DNA from 3 places in the Arthrobacter sp. P4_F11 genome. Region 2 is predicted to be linked to each of the others. Evidence: riboswitches for the same ligand, from Rfam matches in the RefSeq annotation. Region 2 holds a riboswitch; each other region holds the start of a gene.
The links. Region 2 has a riboswitch for S-adenosylmethionine ahead of AC1DRO_RS09120 (bifunctional o-acetylhomoserine/o-acetylserine sulfhydrylase). Riboswitches for the same ligand answer to the same signal wherever they lie in the genome.

Region 1 (5,931 bases), on a different contig from region 2:
CGGGGACTGGCTTGAGGCGGCACGCACGGCCGTCACCGCGGCCGCGCCGGCGCCCGGGGCCGCGCACGCCTCCCCGGCCCAGCGTGTCAGCGCCCCGCAACCCACCGCCCCGCAAACCACCGCCCCGCGCTTCGCCGCCCGGGACACGGAAGCCGGCTACAAGGCGAAGGTCACCGAGGCCCAGCGTGAGATCGCGGAAGGAAACACCTACGAGGTCTGCCTGACCACGGTGCTCACGGCTGCCTCGCCCGCGGGGCCTCAGGGCGTGGATCCGTGGCCGGCCTACCTGGACCTGCGGCGCCGGAACCCGGCCCCGTTCGCCAGCTTCCTGCGGTTCGGCGGGCTCGCCGTGGCGAGCACGTCGCCGGAGCGGTTCCTGCAGATTGCCGCGGACGGCAGGATGCGGGCCGAGCCGATCAAGGGCACGCGCCGCCGGGACACAGACCCAGGCACGGATGCCGCGCTGCGCGAGGAACTGGAATCTTCGGCCAAGGACCGGGCGGAAAACATCATGATCGTGGACCTGTTGCGCAACGACTTGAGCCATTTCGCCGTCCCGGGTTCGGTGGCCGTCAGCCGGCTGTGCGCGATCGAGAGCTACGCCACCGTGCACCAGATGGTGAGCACCATCGATGCCCGGCTGCGGCCCGGGATGCCGCGGGCCGAGGCGGTCGCGGCCTGTTTCCCCGCGGGTTCGATGACCGGCGCCCCGAAGGTCAGCACCATGGCCATCCTGGACCGGCTGGAGGCCGCGCCGCGCGGCGTGTACTCCGGGGCGATCGGCTACTTCTCCCTGAACGGGGCCGCCGATCTCGCCGTGGCAATCCGGACCCTCGTGGTCAGCGCCCCCGGCGAGGGTGCCGCGGAACTGAGTCTCGGCGTCGGCGGCGCTGTCACCGCCGACTCGACCCCGCAGGAGGAGTACGAGGAAATCCGGACCAAAGCGTTCGGTGTCCTCTCGGCGCTCGGCGCCGGCTTTCCCACGGGCTGAGTCGGCTGTCCCGCCGCCCCCGGCTACTGCAGGGTGGCCGTCAGCCGCGCGACGTTGTCCACGTATTTGACGCCCATCGGACGTTTCATCCAGTCCTCGAGCGTAAGTTCGCGCGAAATGCCCCGGTAGGTGTCCTCCACGGCGCTGATCCGCCGCACGATGTCCTCCCCTAGGAGCATCACGGAGACCTCCAGGTTCAGCGAGAAGGAGCGCATGTCCATGTTGCTGGAACCCAGCACGGCAACGTCGTCGTCGATCGTGAAGTGCTTGGCGTGCAGCACGAAGGGGGCCTTGTAGAGGTAGATCCGCACCCCGGCTTCAAGCAGCGCCTCATAGTAGGACTGCTGGGCGTGGTGGACCAGGAACTGGTCGCCCTTTTCCGAGACGAAGAGTTCGACGTCGACGCCGCGCTGCGCCGCCGTCGTCACCGCATACAGCAGCGAGTCATCCGGGACGAAGTACGGGCTGCAGATCGAGATCTTGCGCTGAGCCGAGTAAATCAGCGTGTTGAAGAGCCGCAGATTGTTTTCGGTGATGAAGCCGGGGCCGCTGGGCACCACCTGGGCGGTGATGTTGCCGGCGTGCAGTTCGGGCCGGTGCGAGAGCTGTTCCTCAATGGATTCGTCGGTCTCGCTGAGCCAGTCCGTGGCGAAGACGACGTTGAGCGTGGTGACGATCGGTCCACGCAGGCAGGCCATCAGCTCGACCCATTCACGGCCGATCTTGCGGTGCTTGGGGTTGTTGTAGGAGGGCTCGATCAGGTTCTGCGATCCGGTGAAGGCGATCTCGCCGTCGATCACCATGATCTTGCGGTGGTTGCGCAGGTCCGGTCGGCGCCACTGCCCCTGCAGCGGGTTGAGCGGCAGCATGGGCCGCCAGCGGATCTTGCTGGCCTTGAGCCGGGCGATCAGCTTGCGATAGCCCTTGATGCGAAGCGTGCCAAGGTGATCGAACAGGACACGGACCTCGACGCCGCGCTCGGCGGCCTCTTCCAGCGCGGTCAGCAGATCGTCCGTGACGTGGTCCGAGCTCATGATGTAGAACTCGGCGTTGACGAAGGACTTTGCGCCGCGGACCGCCGCGGCCATCGCCTTGATGGAGTCGGGGTAGCCGGGCAGCAGCTCCACTTGGTTACCGTCCACCATCGGCAGCGAGCCCAGCGTCTTGTTCAGTTCCGCGGCGGAAGCCACCCATTCGGGTCCGGCGTAGCGGCTTTCCAGCATCGCCAGTTCCGAGGTCCCGGCGCGCACTCGGGTATTGACCGCGTCCTGCTGCGCGCGGCGCTTGCGGGAGAGCCGGAAGTTGCCGAACAGCAGGAACAGGAGCAGGCCGATGGTCGGCACGATGAAGATGCCCAGCAGCCACGCCATCGCGGTGGTGGGCCGCCGGTTTCCGGGGATGATGCCCAGTGCCAGCACCCGGATGGCGAAGTCGATCACCGTCAAAATCAGAATCGCCCAGGACGGTAAAGTCTCCGCCAGCGGAAATGGCCACAGCACAGGCGAACCCCTCAACGTACAAGCCACGCGGAACAGTTCCGAACGGGCAGTGACCAAATCCTATCCCGCGACCACCGAGACTAAGCTTTAGCCATGACCACTCCTGCCCCTGTTCCTGCGCCCGCGACCGTTCTGGTCTTCCTCGACCCGGCGTTCGACGGCGGCCGCGTTGCCGACGCGTCGCAGCCGCAGCTGATGGCCACGGACCTGGGCGCCACCCGCGGCGACGGCGTTTTCGAATCCCTCCTGGCCGTCGGCGGCCGGCCCCGCAAGATCCAGGCGCACCTGACCCGGCTGGCGGGCTCGGCCCGGCTTCTGGAGCTGGACATCCCCGCCGAGGATGCATGGCGGCGGGCGGTGGAAACCGCCATCCGCGAGTTCCGCGGGCAGGACCCCGCCGCGGCTGCAGCGGGCGGCGCGGAGCAGGACGAGGTGGTGGTGAAGCTGATTGTCACCCGCGGGCCGGAGGGCGCGGCTGCCCCCACGTGCTGGGTCCAGGCCTCCGCCCCGGCCGCCGCGGGACGACGGCAGCGCGAGACCGGGATCGACGTCATCCTGCTCGACCGCGGCTACGACAGTGAAGTTGGCGAGCGCGCCCCGTGGCTCCTGCTCGGCGCCAAGACCCTTTCCTACGCCGTGAACATGGCGGCACTGCGCTACGCCCACCGGCAGGGCGCCGACGACGTCATCTTCACGTCCGCGGACGGCAGGGTGCTGGAGGGTCCGACGTCGACCGTTCTGCTGGCCCACCTGGAAACCTCGGACGACGGCGCCGGCGGAGTCCGCACCGTCCGGCGGCTCATCACGCCCCAGCTGGACAGCGGCATCCTGCCCGGCACTTCACAGGGCGCCCTGTTCACCGCTGCCAAGGCCGCCGGCTGGGAGCTGGGCTACGGCCCGCTGGAGCCGAAGGACCTGCTGGACGCCGACGCGGTCTGGCTGATCTCCAGCATCCGGCTCCTGGCCCCGGTGAACCACATCGACGGGCAGGAAATCGGCACCCCGGAACTCCGGCGCCAGCTCACTGCCGAACTCAACGCCCTCTTCGCGACCATCGAATAGCAACGCTCACCCCAGGGCGTCCGCGGGCACTGCCGGGCACCGGCGGAACGAGGCCGGGTTGAACGCCGGGAGCATGAACGTTGCGAGCACGGCGTCGAGCATTTCCGGGGCCCAGGTGCTGTTCTCCCCCAGGGTCGCGCAGACACCCAGCACCACGGGCGTTCCGTCGGTGCGGCGGCGGATCTGGACCTGGACCGGCCCGGCCAGCCCGAGCGTGCGGACGGCGGCCAGGCCCAGCTTGCGCACATCCCCTGCCTGGTTCGCCGGCACCCTGCGGCTGACCTCGTCGCTGCCGGCGCGTCCATACGGAGTCCTGGTCTTCTCGAGGACCACCGCCACCGGCGCCATCGCGTTGCGTGCCGGAGTGCCGAACACCAGGCACACATAGTCGGCGCCCGGGATAAATTCCTGGACCAGTTGCCCCGCCGGCATGTTCTTCCAGCTAACGGAGTCGGTTCCGGCCAGCAGGTGGACACCATGGGAGCCTTTGAAGACCCGCGGCTTGACCACCACGGGGCCGCTGAGGCCGGCGAGGGATGCCGGCGCGGCGGCGAGGTCGCCCGGAACCGCGAACCGGGGCACCGGGATGCCGGCGGCTTGCAGCGCCCAGGTGGTGAACAGGTGGTCGTTGGCGAGGGCCACCGCGGCTGGGTCGGCCACGATGATCCGCACGTCCTGGGCGAATCCGGCGCGGGCCGCGGCCAGGAGCGGGAGCTCCACGGTGAGGGTCGGAATGATGACGTTGATGGCTTCGCGGTCCACCACCCGGCGCAGGTCCAGGACCATGTCCGGGTTCGTAGCCGGCAGGAGCCTGACCGCGGCGGCGGGAGCCTCCCCGGCCTGGCGGGTGTCGGCGCGGGCGTCGGTGCCGAGGTACGGGAGGCCCCGGGCTTCGAGCTGGGCCGCGACGGCCCGTCCGGCGGCGCTTGTAATCCCGGTAACGAGTATGCGCGGGCCCACGATTGCTCCATTCCGCCGTCACCGGCCGGACCGCGGCTGCGGCTCCGACCGTTCCAGCCACCGATTCCCAGACAGCTTGTTGATGGACAGACGAGTCGATTCCGGGACTGCTCGATTCACACATTGCTCGAATCACCTGCAGCTCCGGCCGACGCGTCGGACCTAATCCCCCCAGTAGACGGCGAAACGTCCCGGCAGACACGAGTGGGCTGTACCCGAAACTGGAGCCCGCCACTACTCGCCCGGGCCGCGGTCCGGTTACGGAACATGACGACGGCGGCCGTGCGGGCCGGCGTCGCAGGTGTTACGTTTTTGGGGAGTAATGAGAACCGGTGCCAAGCCCTGACTGGCCGGTCGGCAACCCTCCCTTTCGCGGCGGGGTGCCTCAGGTGAATACTCGGCATTCGAGAATTCGAGCTGCAAGCGTGAAAGAGGAGATCCGTCGTGCCCGAGACGTCAATACCCACAACAGCCACACCCGGTTCAGCACCCGGCGAGGAGAGGCTGGCCTACCGGCTGTTCACCGGCGCGGATGACCGCGCCTTTTGCGAGCGGGTGTCAGCCGCCCTGGCCGAGGGCTACGTGCTGCATGGAAGCCCCGCCGCCAGCTTCAACGGAAGCACCGTGATCGTGGCGCAGGCGCTGGTCCTGCCGGCCGCGATTGCCAGTGCGGACGCCGCCGTGGCCAATGCGGTTGATGAGCTCGACGCCGACGAATTTGGCGCCGACGGGGCCTTCGCGGGCCACGCATGAGCTACGCCGGAGACCTCAGCCCGCAGGAGGCGTGGGCCAAGCTGGAGGCCGGAGCCATCCTGGTGGATGTCCGGACCGAGGGCGAATGGGCCCACATCGGCATCCCGGACACCGCGGCCGCGGGCGAGAGCCGCAGCGATCCGCTCTTCATCCAGTGGAACCTCGCCGGCGGCATGCCGAACCCGCACTTCGTGGAACAGCTAAGGCAGCGGGCGCCGGCGGACACCGCCGTCGAACTGGTGTTCCTTTGCCGTTCCGGTGCCCGGTCGATCGCCGCCGCGACGGCCGCGACGGCCGCCGGCTACACCTCGTACAACGTCCTTGAGGGCTTCGAAGGCGAGACCGACCGCTTTGGCGAACGCACCGTCAATGGCTGGAAGAACCGCGGCCTGCCCACCAACCTCGGAAAGATCTAAGTGACTTTCAATCCCGACGCCGCCGGCTGGGCGGCCGACACCCAGGCTGTCCGTGGCGGCCTTGACCGCACCGGCTTCCAGGAAACCACCGAGCCGATCTTCCTCAACTCAGGATTCGTCTACGAGTCCGCGGCCGCCGCCGAGCGCGCCTTCACCGGGGAGGACGAGCGCTTCGTCTACTCCCGCTACGGCAACCCCTCCGTCGCCACCTTCCAGGAGCGGCTCCGGCTGCTCGAGGGAACGGAGGCGT
Region 2 (5,931 bases):
CAGGGTCCATTCCGCCCAACGCCTGGGCACCGGCTGGGAACTGGGCGCCGGGCAGGAAGGCTTCCAGTCCGCCGTCGTGGTCAACGCCGCCGGTGCCTGGGCCGACGAGCTCGCCGTCCTCAGTGGCGTCGAGAAGCTCGGCCTGCAGCCGTACCGGCGCACCGCGGCGATCGTCGACGTCGAGAATCCCCTCCCGGAAGCCTGCCCGATGGTGGCGGCGGCCGATGACAGCTTCTACTTCCGGCCGGACAACGGCCAGGTCCTGATCTCGCCCGCCGAACACGTGCCGAGCGGACCTGAGGACGCCCGGCCCTATCCCGGCGACGTCGAACGGGTCATCGCCCGGCTCAACGAGATCACGACGCTCGGGATCCGGAGCGTTCGCACGGCCTGGACGGGGCTGCGGACGGAGGCGGCCGACGGCGTCCCGGTGGTGGGGTTCGACGCCGAGGCCACCGGATTCTTCTGGCTCGCCGGCCAAGGGGGGTACGGATTCCAGACCTCATCCGGCGTCGCGGAACTGGCCGCCGGGCTGATCCTCGCCGGCCAGGGCTCCGCCCCGGCCCTGGCCCCGGCCCTGCCCCCGGCGCGGGACGCCAGTCCGGCATCCCGGACAGCGGAGGCGCTGGCCGCGACCCGCTGGTCCATCCGGCGCTGAAGAATGGACCCATGAGTACCCTCATCACCAATATCGCCGAACTGATGACCCAGGACGCGGAACACCGCGTCCTCCGCGACGCGGCGGTGGTCATCGAGGGGGAGCGGATTTCCTGGCTCGGGCCCGCGGCCGGCGCCCCGGCCGCGGACGAACGGGTGGATGCCGGTGGCCGGGCGCTCCTCCCGGGCTGGGTCGACTCCCACACGCACCTGATCTTCGCGGGGGACCGCACTGCCGAGTTCGAGGCCCGGATGGCGGGGGAAAGCTACAGCGCCGGCGGGATCGCCGTCACCACCGGCGCCACCCGGAGCACGAGCGACTTCGACCTGACCCGGCTGGCGATGGGCCGCGTCGCGGAGGCCGTGTCGCAGGGCACCACCTACCTGGAGACCAAAACCGGCTACGGCCTGGACCTCGAGAACGAGGCCCGCAGCGCCCGCATCGCCTCCACGGTGGCGGACGAGGTGACCTACCTGGGGGCGCACCTTGTGCCCGCCGGGATGGACGCGGAGGAATACACGGAGCTGGTCTGCGGACCGATGCTCACCGCAGTCCGGCCCTACGTCCGCTGGGCCGACGTCTTTTGCGAGCAGGGTGCGTTCAACGAGGACCAGTCCCGCCGGGTGCTGCTGGCCTGCAAGGCCGCCGGGCTGGGGCTGCGCGTCCACGGCAACCAGCTCGGCGAGGGCCCCGGCGTCAGGCTGGCCGTGGAATTCGGCGCCGCGAGCGTGGACCACGTGAACTACCTGTCGGCCGCGGACATCGACGCCCTTGCCGGCAGCTGGTCCGGCTGGGACGCCGCCGGCGGCAGCGGCACGCCTGGATCCGGGCAGCGCGGCACGGTTGCCACGTGCCTGCCGGCCTGCGATCTTTCCACCCGGCAGCCGCTGGCCCCAGGCCGTGAACTGCTCGACGCCGGTGTGCAGCTGGCGCTGGCCTCCAACTGCAACCCCGGCACGTCCTACACCAGCTCCATGGCGTTCTGCGTCACCACCGCAGTGCTGCAGATGCGGCTCAGTGTCCATGAGGCGGTGCGCGCCGCGACCTACGGCGGCGCCCTGGCCCTGGGGCGGGAGGCCGGGAACGACGTCGACGGCGAACGCGCGGTGGGCTCGATCGCCGTCGGACACCGCGCGGACCTGCACCTGCTCAACGCCCCTTCCGCCACGCACCTCGCCTACCGGCCCGGCATCCCCCTGACGCACGCGGTGTGGCGCGTCGGTGTAGCGCAGCCGCTCCGCTAGCCCTAGAACATCATGGGCGGTGCGTCGAGGACGGTCTCGTCCACGCGCCTCTTCTCCCACTGCGTGAAGGGCTTGTCGAGCTCGTACTTGCCGTGCGAGGTGCGCAGCAGGGTGCGGACCTCGGCGTTCTCGGGGTTGTTCAGGGACTCGAAGTATTCCACCGACCAGTGGAACCAGCGCATGCAGAACAGCCGCATGGTCAATCCGTGCGTCACGAACAGCGCGTTCGGGGCATAGCCGGGCCGGGACCAGTGCCGGTGCAGGGTTTCCATGAACGAAGAGATCCTGTCATACACATCGGAACCGGACTCGCCCTCGCGGAAGCGGTAGAAGAAGTGCCCGTAGGCGTTGCGGAGCTCCTTCTGGTCCTCGATGTCGCCGGCGATCTGAAAGTTGGCCCAGTCCTGTTCGCGCAGGCGCGGTTCCTCGATCACCCGCTCCACGAGCGGGCCGAGATTCAGCGCCTCGAGGGTCTGGTAGGCGCGCAGGTACGGGGAGACGTAGACGCACACCGGGCGGCCGTCCAGCTGGCGCCGGACCTCCTCCCCGGCCGCGGTGGCCTGCTCCAGACCCAGCGCGGTCAACGGGATCCGGTAGTCCGGAACACGGTTGTAGATCGAGGTGTCGGCATTGGCGGCAGACTGGCCGTGCCGGATCATGATGATTTTCCGGGGCGCACTCATAATCCCCAAGCATAGGGCTCCTAAAAGCAGGTGCCGCAGGCAAAACCCCGTTCGGCCGGCACCACGCGGGCACCAGCAAACTATCGGCAAGTGCAGGCAAGATAGAACCATGTTGGTTCCCTCCCGCCGTCGGCTGCGGTTCGAAGTGTTGATTGTCCTGGGGTTGTCGCTGGGGCAGTCCGCGATCTACTCCGTGGTGCAGTTGCTGGACAAGATGACCACGGCGCCGCTGGCCCAGGGGACATCCACACTGAACCGCTCACAGAGCGCACGCGAATACTTCGACCTCACCTACCAGTTGCTGGACATCATCTTCGCCCTGGTCCCGGTGGCCCTCGTGATCTATTTCCTCACCGAGCACTGGCCGGCCGGTGAGCGCGGAACCTCGGCGTTCCGAAGGATCGGCTTCGACTTCGCCCGGCCCGGCAAGGACCTCCTGCAGGGTCTCGGACTCGCCGCGCTCATCGGCATTCCGTCCCTGGGTCTCTACGCCGCCGGCCGGGCCCTGGGGATCACGACGGCGATCATCCCCAGTGCCCTGGACGCGTACTGGTGGACCGTGCCAGTGCTGGTCCTGTCCGCGATCCGGCACGCGGTGGTCGAGGAAGTGATTGTGGTGGCGTACCTGCTGGACCGGCTCGGGAAACTGGGCTGGAGCGTGCCGGCGGCCATCGCCGCCAGCGCCCTGCTCCGCGGCAGCTATCACCTGTACCAGGGGTTCGGGCCGTTCATCGGCAACGCGGTGATGGGCGTCGTCTTCGCGCTGGTCTACACGCGGACCAAACGGGTGATGCCGCTGGTGATCGCCCACGCCATCCTGGACACTGTGGCGTTCGTGGGGTTCAGCCTGTTCGGCAAGGCCGTGGGCCTGGGCTGAGTTGCTTTTAGGAGCAGCCCTTAAATGATCTCGGCCGCCGTCTCCTAGGTGACATCGTTGGCACCTAAGAGATGGCGGCCGAAGCGTGGGGCAGGTGGAGCGTTAGATCGTGACCGCTCCGGAGGCGGTCTCGAAGGTGACAGAGAGGATGCCGGGAGTCCCGTGCGGCGCGATCCAGTTCACGGCGACGTCTTCCAGCGGCTTTTCAACCGGTTCGCCCAGCCACTCCGTGACACGTGCGGCCGAACCGGCAATGGTCAGTGCGGACATCTTGACATCGCTCGCGTAGGCGTTGGACGGGTGCAACTCCGGGTCGCCCTCCCACTTGAGCATGTACGGCACCTGGGGGTCGGCAATGAGCCCCAGGATGCCGATCTGCTTCCAGACCAGTTCGCGGCCGTCGGGAAACTTCCGGTTGCCGTTGACGGCGGCGCGGCCGAGCCGCTCCTCGAACGGGGCCAGGTCGTCAACCTCGACGCACCAGCCCATCCAGCCGCCGCCGGCCTCGGAGCGTGCCCGGACGGCCTGGCCGAACGGGGCCTTGTCGGAGGCCGGGTGGTTCAGGACCTCCACGACTTCCAGGTACTTGTGTCCCGCGAGCGGGATAATCATGTTGCGTGTCCCGAAACGGGGGTGCACTCCACCCTTCACGGCTTCAACGCCGAGGGCAGACGCAATACGTTCAGTGGTGGCTGCCAAGCCATCGTGTTCACAGGCGTAAGAGACGTGATCCATGCGCATGCCATCATCTTGGCACTTTGTGATGGACCTCTCAGCTTAGGCTCCCCTAACCGTCATGGGACGTCCTGGGGCGCGGAACGCGGCGCCCCGGATGCTCCGTCACGGCGGCCGTCTTCATCTTCGTCACAAAGCTATCCATGGCTCCGCCGCCATTCCTACACTGAAGCCAGGTCATGAGTGCCAGCGCACAGCCCCGGCTTGCTGGCCGGCAACCCTCGTATCGCGGTGGGGTGCCCCGGGTGAAGACCTGGCCGTCCGGCGCCCGCCGGAGGGCAAGCGCGGCGCCTGTTCCGGTTCGGGCCGAAAGCCCCGGCCGGTGCTGTGCCCAGTGACTCGAGGAGCACCAATGTCCAACGCCTGGTCCTTTGAAACCCGCCAGATCCACGCCGGCCAGGAGCCGGACAGCGCCACCGGCGCGCGTTCCCTGCCCATCTACCAGACGACGTCGTTCGTGTTCCCCAGCGCCGAAAGCGCCGCGAACCGCTTCGCGCTCGCCGAGCTCGCGCCCATCTACACCCGGATCGGCAACCCGACCCAGGACGCCGTCGAACAGCGCGTCGCCAGCCTGGAAGGCGGCCTCGCGGCGCTGCTGCTCAGCTCCGGCCAGGCCGCCGAGACGTTCGCCATCCTCAATATCGCCGAGGCCGGGGACCATGTGGTGGCCAGCCCCAGCCTCTATGGCGGAACCTACAACCTGCTCGCGCACACGCTGAAGAAGTTCGGCATCTCCGTGACCTTCGTGGCGGACCCGGATAACCTGGACCAGTGGCGGGACGCCGTCCAGCCCAACACCAAGCTGTTCTTCGGCGAAGTGGTCTCCAACCCCCGCCAGGACGTCCTGGACATCGAGGGCGTCTCCCGCGTGGCGCACGAGGCCGGCGTCCCGCTGGTGGTCGACAACACGCTCTCCACCCCCTACCTGATCCGGCCGATCGAGTGGGGCGCGGACATCGTGGTCCATTCCGCCACCAAGTACCTCGGCGGGCACGGCGCCGCAATCGCCGGCGTGATCGTGGACTCCGGCAACTTCGACTTCGGGAAAGACCCGGAGCGGTTCCCCGGCTTCAACACCCCGGACCCCACCTACAACGGCCTGGTCTACGCCCGCGACCTCGGAGCCGACGGCGCGCTGGGCGCGAACCTCTCCTACATCCTCAAGGCCCGGGTCCAGCTCCTGCGCGACCTCGGCTCCGCGGTGTCCCCGTTCAACGCCTTCCTCATCGCCCAGGGCATCGAAACGCTGAGCCTGCGCGTCGAGCGCCACGTGGCCAACGCCACGAAGGTGGCGCAATGGCTGGAGGGGCGGGACGACGTCGAATCGGTCGCCTACGCCGGGCTGCCGTCCAGCCCCTGGTACGAGCGCGGCCGCAAGTACGGGCCCAAGGGGACCGGCGCCGTCGTGGCGTTCAACATCGCCGGGGGAGCGGAGGCCGGCAAGCGGTTCGTCGATGCCCTCGAACTGCACTCCCACGTCGCGAACATCGGCGATGTCCGGTCGCTGGTGATCCATCCGGCGTCGACCACCCACAGCCAGCTCTCGCCTGAACAGCAGGTGATCGCCGGGGTGAATCCCGGGCTGGTGCGGCTTTCGGTGGGACTGGAGCACATTGACGACATCTTGGCGGACCTCGACGCCGGATTCCGCGCGGCCAAGTCCGCCTAGGCCGAAGCCCACGCGGAATTTCCCCACCTTTGCGGGCATGACGCCGGGAATCGCCGGCACTTCGG
Region 3 (5,931 bases), on a different contig from region 2:
GCCTTGCCGTTCCAGCCAAATGAGAAAGTCGTGGCACGCGTGATCGGCGGCACCCAGATCGGTGCCGGCGTCTGCTTCGCCCTCGGCAAGTCCGCCCGGCTGGCGGCCACCCTGCTCGCCGTCATTTCGCTCCTGAACGGCTACGTCGAATGGCGCAGCGCGGACATCTCCTCGAAGGAAGCCCGCGACGCCCGCCGCAAACAGCTCCTGAAAAACGTCTCCCTCACCGGCGGCGTGCTCCTCGCCGCGGTCGATACCGCCGGCAAGCCCAGCCTGGCCTGGCGCGCCGGGCACCTGGCGGCCGATGCCAAGAAGAGCGCCGGCCACCTCGCCGCCGATGCCCGCAAGACCACCAATAAGCAGCTGAAGAAGGCCGACAAAGTCGTCCGCAAGGCCGTAGACCACTCTGCCGGGGCCTAAGACGGTAATGACTGGCACCACCCCCTCTGCAGCTGCCCCGTCCCACCCTGCCGGCGCCCATGCAGCCGGTACGCACTGGCCCGCACCCTTCGCCGCACGGCCGGTCGATGCCACTGTCACCGTTCCCGGATCCAAGTCCCTGACCAACCGGTACCTCGTGCTCGCCGCCCTCGCGGACGGACCTTCGCGGCTGCGGGCTCCCCTGCACTCCCGGGATTCCGCGCTGATGATTGAGGCCCTGCGGCAGTTGGGGGCCACCGTCACGGAAGTGCCCGGCGACGGCGCCTTCGGCCCCGACCTGGAAATCGTCCCGATCAGCATGGATGCCGCGTCGGCGGACACGGCGATCGACTGTGGCCTGGCCGGCACGGTCATGCGCTTTGTGCCGCCGGTGGCCGCGCTGCGCCGCGGTGAGTCCCGTTTCGACGGCGACCCGCATGCCCGCAAACGCCCCATGGGCACCATTATCGAGGCCCTCGCCGGCCTGGGTGTGGCAGTCACCGCACCCGACGGCGGTCCGGCGTCGTCGTTGCCGTTCACGGTGCACGGCTCTGGTGAGGTGCGCGGCGGCCACCTGGTCATTGATGCCAGCGCTTCGTCCCAGTTCGTCTCCGCCCTGCTGCTGGCCGGGGCGCGCTTCACCGAGGGACTCCACCTCGAACATCAAAGCAGCGAACACGTCGGCAAGCCCGTGCCGAGCCTGGACCACATCAACATGACCGTGGCCGTGCTGCGCGGTGTGGGCGTGGCGGTCGACGACTCGGTGCCGAACCACTGGGTTGTCTCCCCCGGCCCGATCCGCTCCTTCGACGTCCGGATCGAGCAGGACCTCTCGAACGCCGGACCCTTCCTCGCGGCGGCCCTGGCCACCGGCGGCACCGTGCGGATCCCGAACTGGCCCGCGGAAACCACCCAGGTGGGTGATCTCTGGCGCGGAATCCTGACCGCTATGGGCGCCACGGTGACGGTTGACGGCGGCACCCTGACCGTCAGCGGAGGGCCGGAGATCAAGGGCGGCGACTTCGACGAGACCAGCGAACTCGCCCCCACCGTAGCCGCGCTGTGCGCCCTCGCCACCGGCCCCTCACGTCTGGGCGGCATCGCCCACCTCCGCGGCCATGAAACGGACCGGCTCGCCGCCCTCGTCGCCGAAATCAACCGCCTCGGCGGCGACGCCGAAGAAACCCCCGACGGCCTCATCATCCGCCCGGCCGCGCTGCACAGCGGCGTGGTGCACAGCTACGCGGACCACCGCATGGCAACCGCCGGCGCCATCCTCGGCCTTGCCGTAGCCGGCGTGGAAGTCGAGGACATCGCCACCACGGCCAAGACCATGCCCGATTTCCCGCAACTCTGGGAAGCGATGCTGGCCCAGGGATCCGCCGCAGATGAGGACACCGCCGGTGGCACGCAGCACTGATTCCTGGGACGAGTCCGACGTCCGGATCCGGCCGAACAAGAAGGGCACACGGCCCCGCACCAAGGACCGGCCCAGCTACGACGACGCCGTCACCGGACGCATCATCACCGTTGACCGCGGCCGCTACACCGCCGTCGTCGGCGAAGGGACCGCGGACGAACGCAAGATCATCGCGGCCCGGGCCCGGGAACTGCGCCGCAACCCGGTGGTTGCCGGCGACTTCGTCTCCCTCGTGGGGGACGTCACCGGCGAGCCCGACACCCTGGCGCGGCTGGTCAAGATCCAGGACCGCAAGACGCTGCTGCGCCGCAGCGCCGACGACACGGACCCGATCGAACGTGCCGTCGTGGCCAACGCCGACCAGCTGGTGGTGGTGGTCGCCGCCGCCAACCCCGAGCCGCGGACCGGTTTCATCGACCGCGCGCTGGTGGCCGCGTACGACGCCGGCATTGAGCCGCTGCTGCTCGTCACCAAGGCCGACGTCAAGGATCCCGCCGAGCTGCTGTCCAACTACCAGCACCTCGACTTCCCCGTCATCATCTCCAAGACCGCGGACTCCGCCGCTTCCGGCATCGACGCCCGCTCCGACGACGGGCTCTCCGCCCGGCTCGACAAGGACGCGGTATCCCAGCTGCGCGACTACCTCGACGGCAAGGTCACCGTGATGCTGGGCCATTCCGGCGTCGGCAAGTCCACCATGGTCAACGCCCTGACCGGGGCCGAGCGGGCCACGGGAGGCGTGAACGCGGTAACCGGCCGCGGCCGCCACACGTCCTCCTCGGCACTGGCGCTCAAAGTCAACGATGCCCCGGCCGGCAGCTGGATCATCGACACCCCCGGCATCCGGTCCTTCGGCCTGGCCCACGTGGACCCGGACCGGATCCTGCGCTCCTTCCCGGACCTGGAGCCGGGCACCGATGATTGCGAACGCGGCTGCAAGCATGACTCCACCGCCGTCAACTGCGGCGTCGACAAGTGGGTTGCGGCCGGGCACGCGGGGCCTTCGGGACCGGCCAGGCTCGCGTCCCTGCGCCGGCTGCTGGGCACTGACCCGCGGATGGAAGCGCAGGAAACCAAGGAACTGGGCACCGTCTCCTAGCCGGACCAGCAACGGGGCGGCGGCGCCGTGCCGCGGCCTACCGCCCGGCGGCCCGGTTTGACGGTAGTTTGGAACCATGAGTCAACCCGCTTCGAGCTACAACGATGACCTGCGCCTTGCCCATGTACTGGCAGATTCGGTCGATTCCCAGACCATGAGCCGCTTCAAGGCGCTCGACCTTCGGATCGAGACGAAGCCCGACCTCACACCCGTCACCGATGCCGACAAGTCCGCGGAAGAGGCCATTCGCGGCCAGCTCTCCCGGTCACGTCCGCGTGACGCGGTCCTGGGCGAAGAATTTGGCAGCTCGGGCCACGGTTCCCGCCGGTGGATCATCGACCCGATCGACGGCACGAAGAACTTTGTCCGCGGCGTCCCGGTCTGGGCCACCCTGATCGCCCTCGTCGATGAGGGCGAGCCGGTGGTCGGCGTCGTCAGCGCGCCGGCACTGGGCAAGCGCTGGTGGGCCGCCAAGGGTGCAGGCGCCTACACGGGCCGCTCGCTCGCCGCCGCCACACGGTTGAAGGTATCCAACGTCTCCAATCTCGAGGACGCCTCGCTGTCCTACTCCAGCCTTGGCGGCTGGAAGGAACGCGGGAACCTGGACGAGTTCCTGGGCCTGACCGAGGAAGTGTGGCGCACCCGCGCCTACGGTGACTTCTGGTCGTACTGCCTCGTGGCCGAGGGCGCCGTGGACATCGCCTGCGAACCCGAGCTGAATCTCTACGACATGGCCGCCCTGGTGCCGATCGTGACCGAGGCCGGCGGCCGCTTCACCTCGCTCGAAGGCGAGGACGGCCCCTTCGGCGGCAACGCCCTGGCCACCAATTCGATCCTGCACTCGGAAGTGCTCAAGCGGCTCAACCCCGGACTCGACGACCTCTTCCAAGCCCACCCGAACAACTGAGCCGCGCCCGTAATAATCCGCTTCACAATCGGCGGCCGCCTTTTCCCCGGCTGCCCCGATGTCCTACGCTCGATGCAGGTCACGAGTGCCAGCGCTAAACCCCGGTTTGCTGGCCGGCAACCCTCCAGTCGCGGTGGGGTGCCCCGGGTGACGACCTGGCCGGTCCGGAACGGACCCGGCAAGCGCGGATTCCCACGGTGTGGGGTCCTGTTCGAGTGAGGTCCCATGACAACTGCCATTTTCCCCGTTGCCCCTGAATTCCATGCACGGCTTGCCCTCGCGGCCCGCCCGCTGGCAGCCGTCACCGGGGCCGAAATCCAGGCCCCGCTGATCACCGGCGGCCACGCGCGCTACGCCAACCTCGACTACGGCGCCTCCGCCCCGGCCCTGTCCGTGGTCTCGGCCTACCTGAACGAAATCCTGCCGTACTACGCGAGCGTGCACCGCGGCGCCGGCTACGCATCGCAGATCAGCACCTCCGTCTACGAGAACGCCCGGGACATCGTGCGGGACTTCGTGGGCGGCCGGCCCGACGATTCCGTGATCTTCACGCGCAACACCACCGATTCCCTGAACCTGCTGGCCGGCTGCCTGCCGCTGCGCGACGGGCGGCCCGCGGGCGAGGTCCTCTACCTCGACATCGAACACCACGCCAACCTCCTGCCCTGGCAGAATGTCCCGCACCGCAGCGTCGTGGCCGCCGCCACCCTCGCGGCCACCGTGGACCGCCTGCGCGACGAACTCGCCCGCGGCGGCGTCAGCCTGCTGGCCGTCACCGGCGCCTCCAACGTCACCGGGGAGATCCTCCCGATCCGGACCCTGGCCGCACTGGCGCACGAATACGGCGCCAGGATCGTTGTCGACGCCGCGCAGCTCGCCCCGCACCGGCGGATCAATATCGCCGCGGACGACGTCGATTACCTCGCCTTCTCGGGACACAAGCTGTACGCCCCGTTCGGCGCCGGCGTGCTGGTGGGGCGGACAGACTGGCTCGACGCCGGCACCCCGCACCTGGCCGGCGGCGGCGCGGTCCGCGATGCCCGGCTCGACTCCGTCAGCTGGACCACGGGACCTGCCCGGCACGAGGGCGGCTCGCCGAACGTCCTCGGCGCGGCGGCCCTCGCCCGCGCCACCCAGGTCATTGCGGCCCTGGACCCGGAGCAGTGGCAGGCCCACGAGGACGCCATCCGGTCCTTCCTCGTCGAGGGCCTCCAGGGCATCGAAGGAGTAACCGTGCACCGGATCTTTGCCGATTCGGTTTCTGATTCTTCCTCCGCTTCTTCCACTGGAGGCGATCAGCCGGACACCGGCACGATCGGCGTCGTGAACTTTTCCGTGGAAGGCTACGACGCCGGACTGGTGGCCGCCTACCTGTCGGCCGAACACGGCATTGGCCTGCGCGACGGCCGCTTCTGCGCCCACCCGCTGCTCAAGCGGCTCGGCCTGCCCGCCGGCTCCCTGCGGGCCAGCTTCGGCCTCGGCTCACGGCTGGAGGACGCCGAACGCCTGCTGGCCGGCCTGCAGCAGCTGCGGCAGAACGGACTCGGCTGGGATTACGTGGTGGACGCCGGCCGCTGGGTGCCGGCCAACGATACCCGCAGCTACCCCCACTGGGCTCCGAACACCCCGGGCACGGCCGGCGCTGCGCCCTGCACCCTCGACTAGCGCAGGATCAGGGCCCGGCGCGGGTGCGGTAAATTCGAAAGGTATCTGAAACCAGCAGGACCTTCCAGAAGGAGATCGCACGTGGCAAGCGCCGGACCCAGGCTCCACAGCGGACCGAAGCTGCACAGCGAGCGGCGCCAGGAACTCGGACAAAGCTTCCAGGACGGCGGCGAACACTACGAACGCGTCCGCCCCGGCTATCCGCAGGAGTCGGCCGACTGGCTGGTTCCGGCGGGAGCCAGGGACGCCGCGGACATTGGCGCGGGCACCGGGAAGTTCACTTCCCTTTTGGCAGAACGCGGACTGGGCACGGTGGCCGTGGACCCCTCTGCCGACATGCTTGAGCAGTTGCGCCGGACCCTGCCGGACGTCACCGCCATCGAGGGCAGCGCCGAGGACACCGGTCTCGAGCCGGAGTCC

Region 1: it holds a riboswitch for S-adenosylmethionine, as region 2 does, so the genes downstream of both, AC1DRO_RS18590 (DUF1737 domain-containing protein) here and AC1DRO_RS09120 (bifunctional o-acetylhomoserine/o-acetylserine sulfhydrylase) in region 2, are expected to answer to the same signal.
Region 3: it holds a riboswitch for S-adenosylmethionine, as region 2 does, so the genes downstream of both, AC1DRO_RS12535 (aminotransferase class V-fold PLP-dependent enzyme) here and AC1DRO_RS09120 (bifunctional o-acetylhomoserine/o-acetylserine sulfhydrylase) in region 2, are expected to answer to the same signal.

The regions. Positions count from the first base shown of each region.
Region 1 covers NZ_JBFUJK010000019.1:64,765-70,695, reverse strand. The annotation lists gene pabB (aminodeoxychorismate synthase component I) at 1-991, shown strand, start outside; gene cls (cardiolipin synthase) at 1,015-2,490, opposite strand; gene AC1DRO_RS18600 (aminodeoxychorismate lyase) at 2,584-3,552, shown strand; gene AC1DRO_RS18595 (ATP-grasp domain-containing protein) at 3,559-4,512, opposite strand; SAM riboswitch class IV at 4,831-4,944, shown strand; gene AC1DRO_RS18590 (DUF1737 domain-containing protein) at 4,957-5,265, shown strand; gene AC1DRO_RS18585 (rhodanese-like domain-containing protein) at 5,262-5,681, shown strand; gene AC1DRO_RS18580 (O-succinylhomoserine sulfhydrylase) at 5,682-5,931, shown strand, end outside.
Region 2 covers NZ_JBFUJK010000006.1:193,977-199,907, reverse strand. The annotation lists gene AC1DRO_RS09145 (NAD(P)/FAD-dependent oxidoreductase) at 1-658, shown strand, start outside; gene AC1DRO_RS09140 (amidohydrolase family protein) at 670-1,902, shown strand; gene AC1DRO_RS09135 (histidine phosphatase family protein) at 1,905-2,585, opposite strand; gene AC1DRO_RS09130 (CPBP family intramembrane glutamic endopeptidase) at 2,695-3,462, shown strand; gene AC1DRO_RS09125 (VOC family protein) at 3,565-4,203, opposite strand; SAM riboswitch class IV at 4,373-4,488, shown strand; gene AC1DRO_RS09120 (bifunctional o-acetylhomoserine/o-acetylserine sulfhydrylase) at 4,550-5,866, shown strand.
Region 3 covers NZ_JBFUJK010000010.1:19,424-25,354, forward strand. The annotation lists gene AC1DRO_RS12515 (DoxX family protein) at 1-420, shown strand, start outside; gene aroA (3-phosphoshikimate 1-carboxyvinyltransferase) at 428-1,840, shown strand; gene rsgA (ribosome small subunit-dependent GTPase A) at 1,824-2,939, shown strand; gene hisN (histidinol-phosphatase) at 3,016-3,846, shown strand; SAM riboswitch class IV at 3,924-4,037, shown strand; gene AC1DRO_RS12535 (aminotransferase class V-fold PLP-dependent enzyme) at 4,072-5,511, shown strand; gene AC1DRO_RS12540 (class I SAM-dependent methyltransferase) at 5,593-5,931, shown strand, end outside.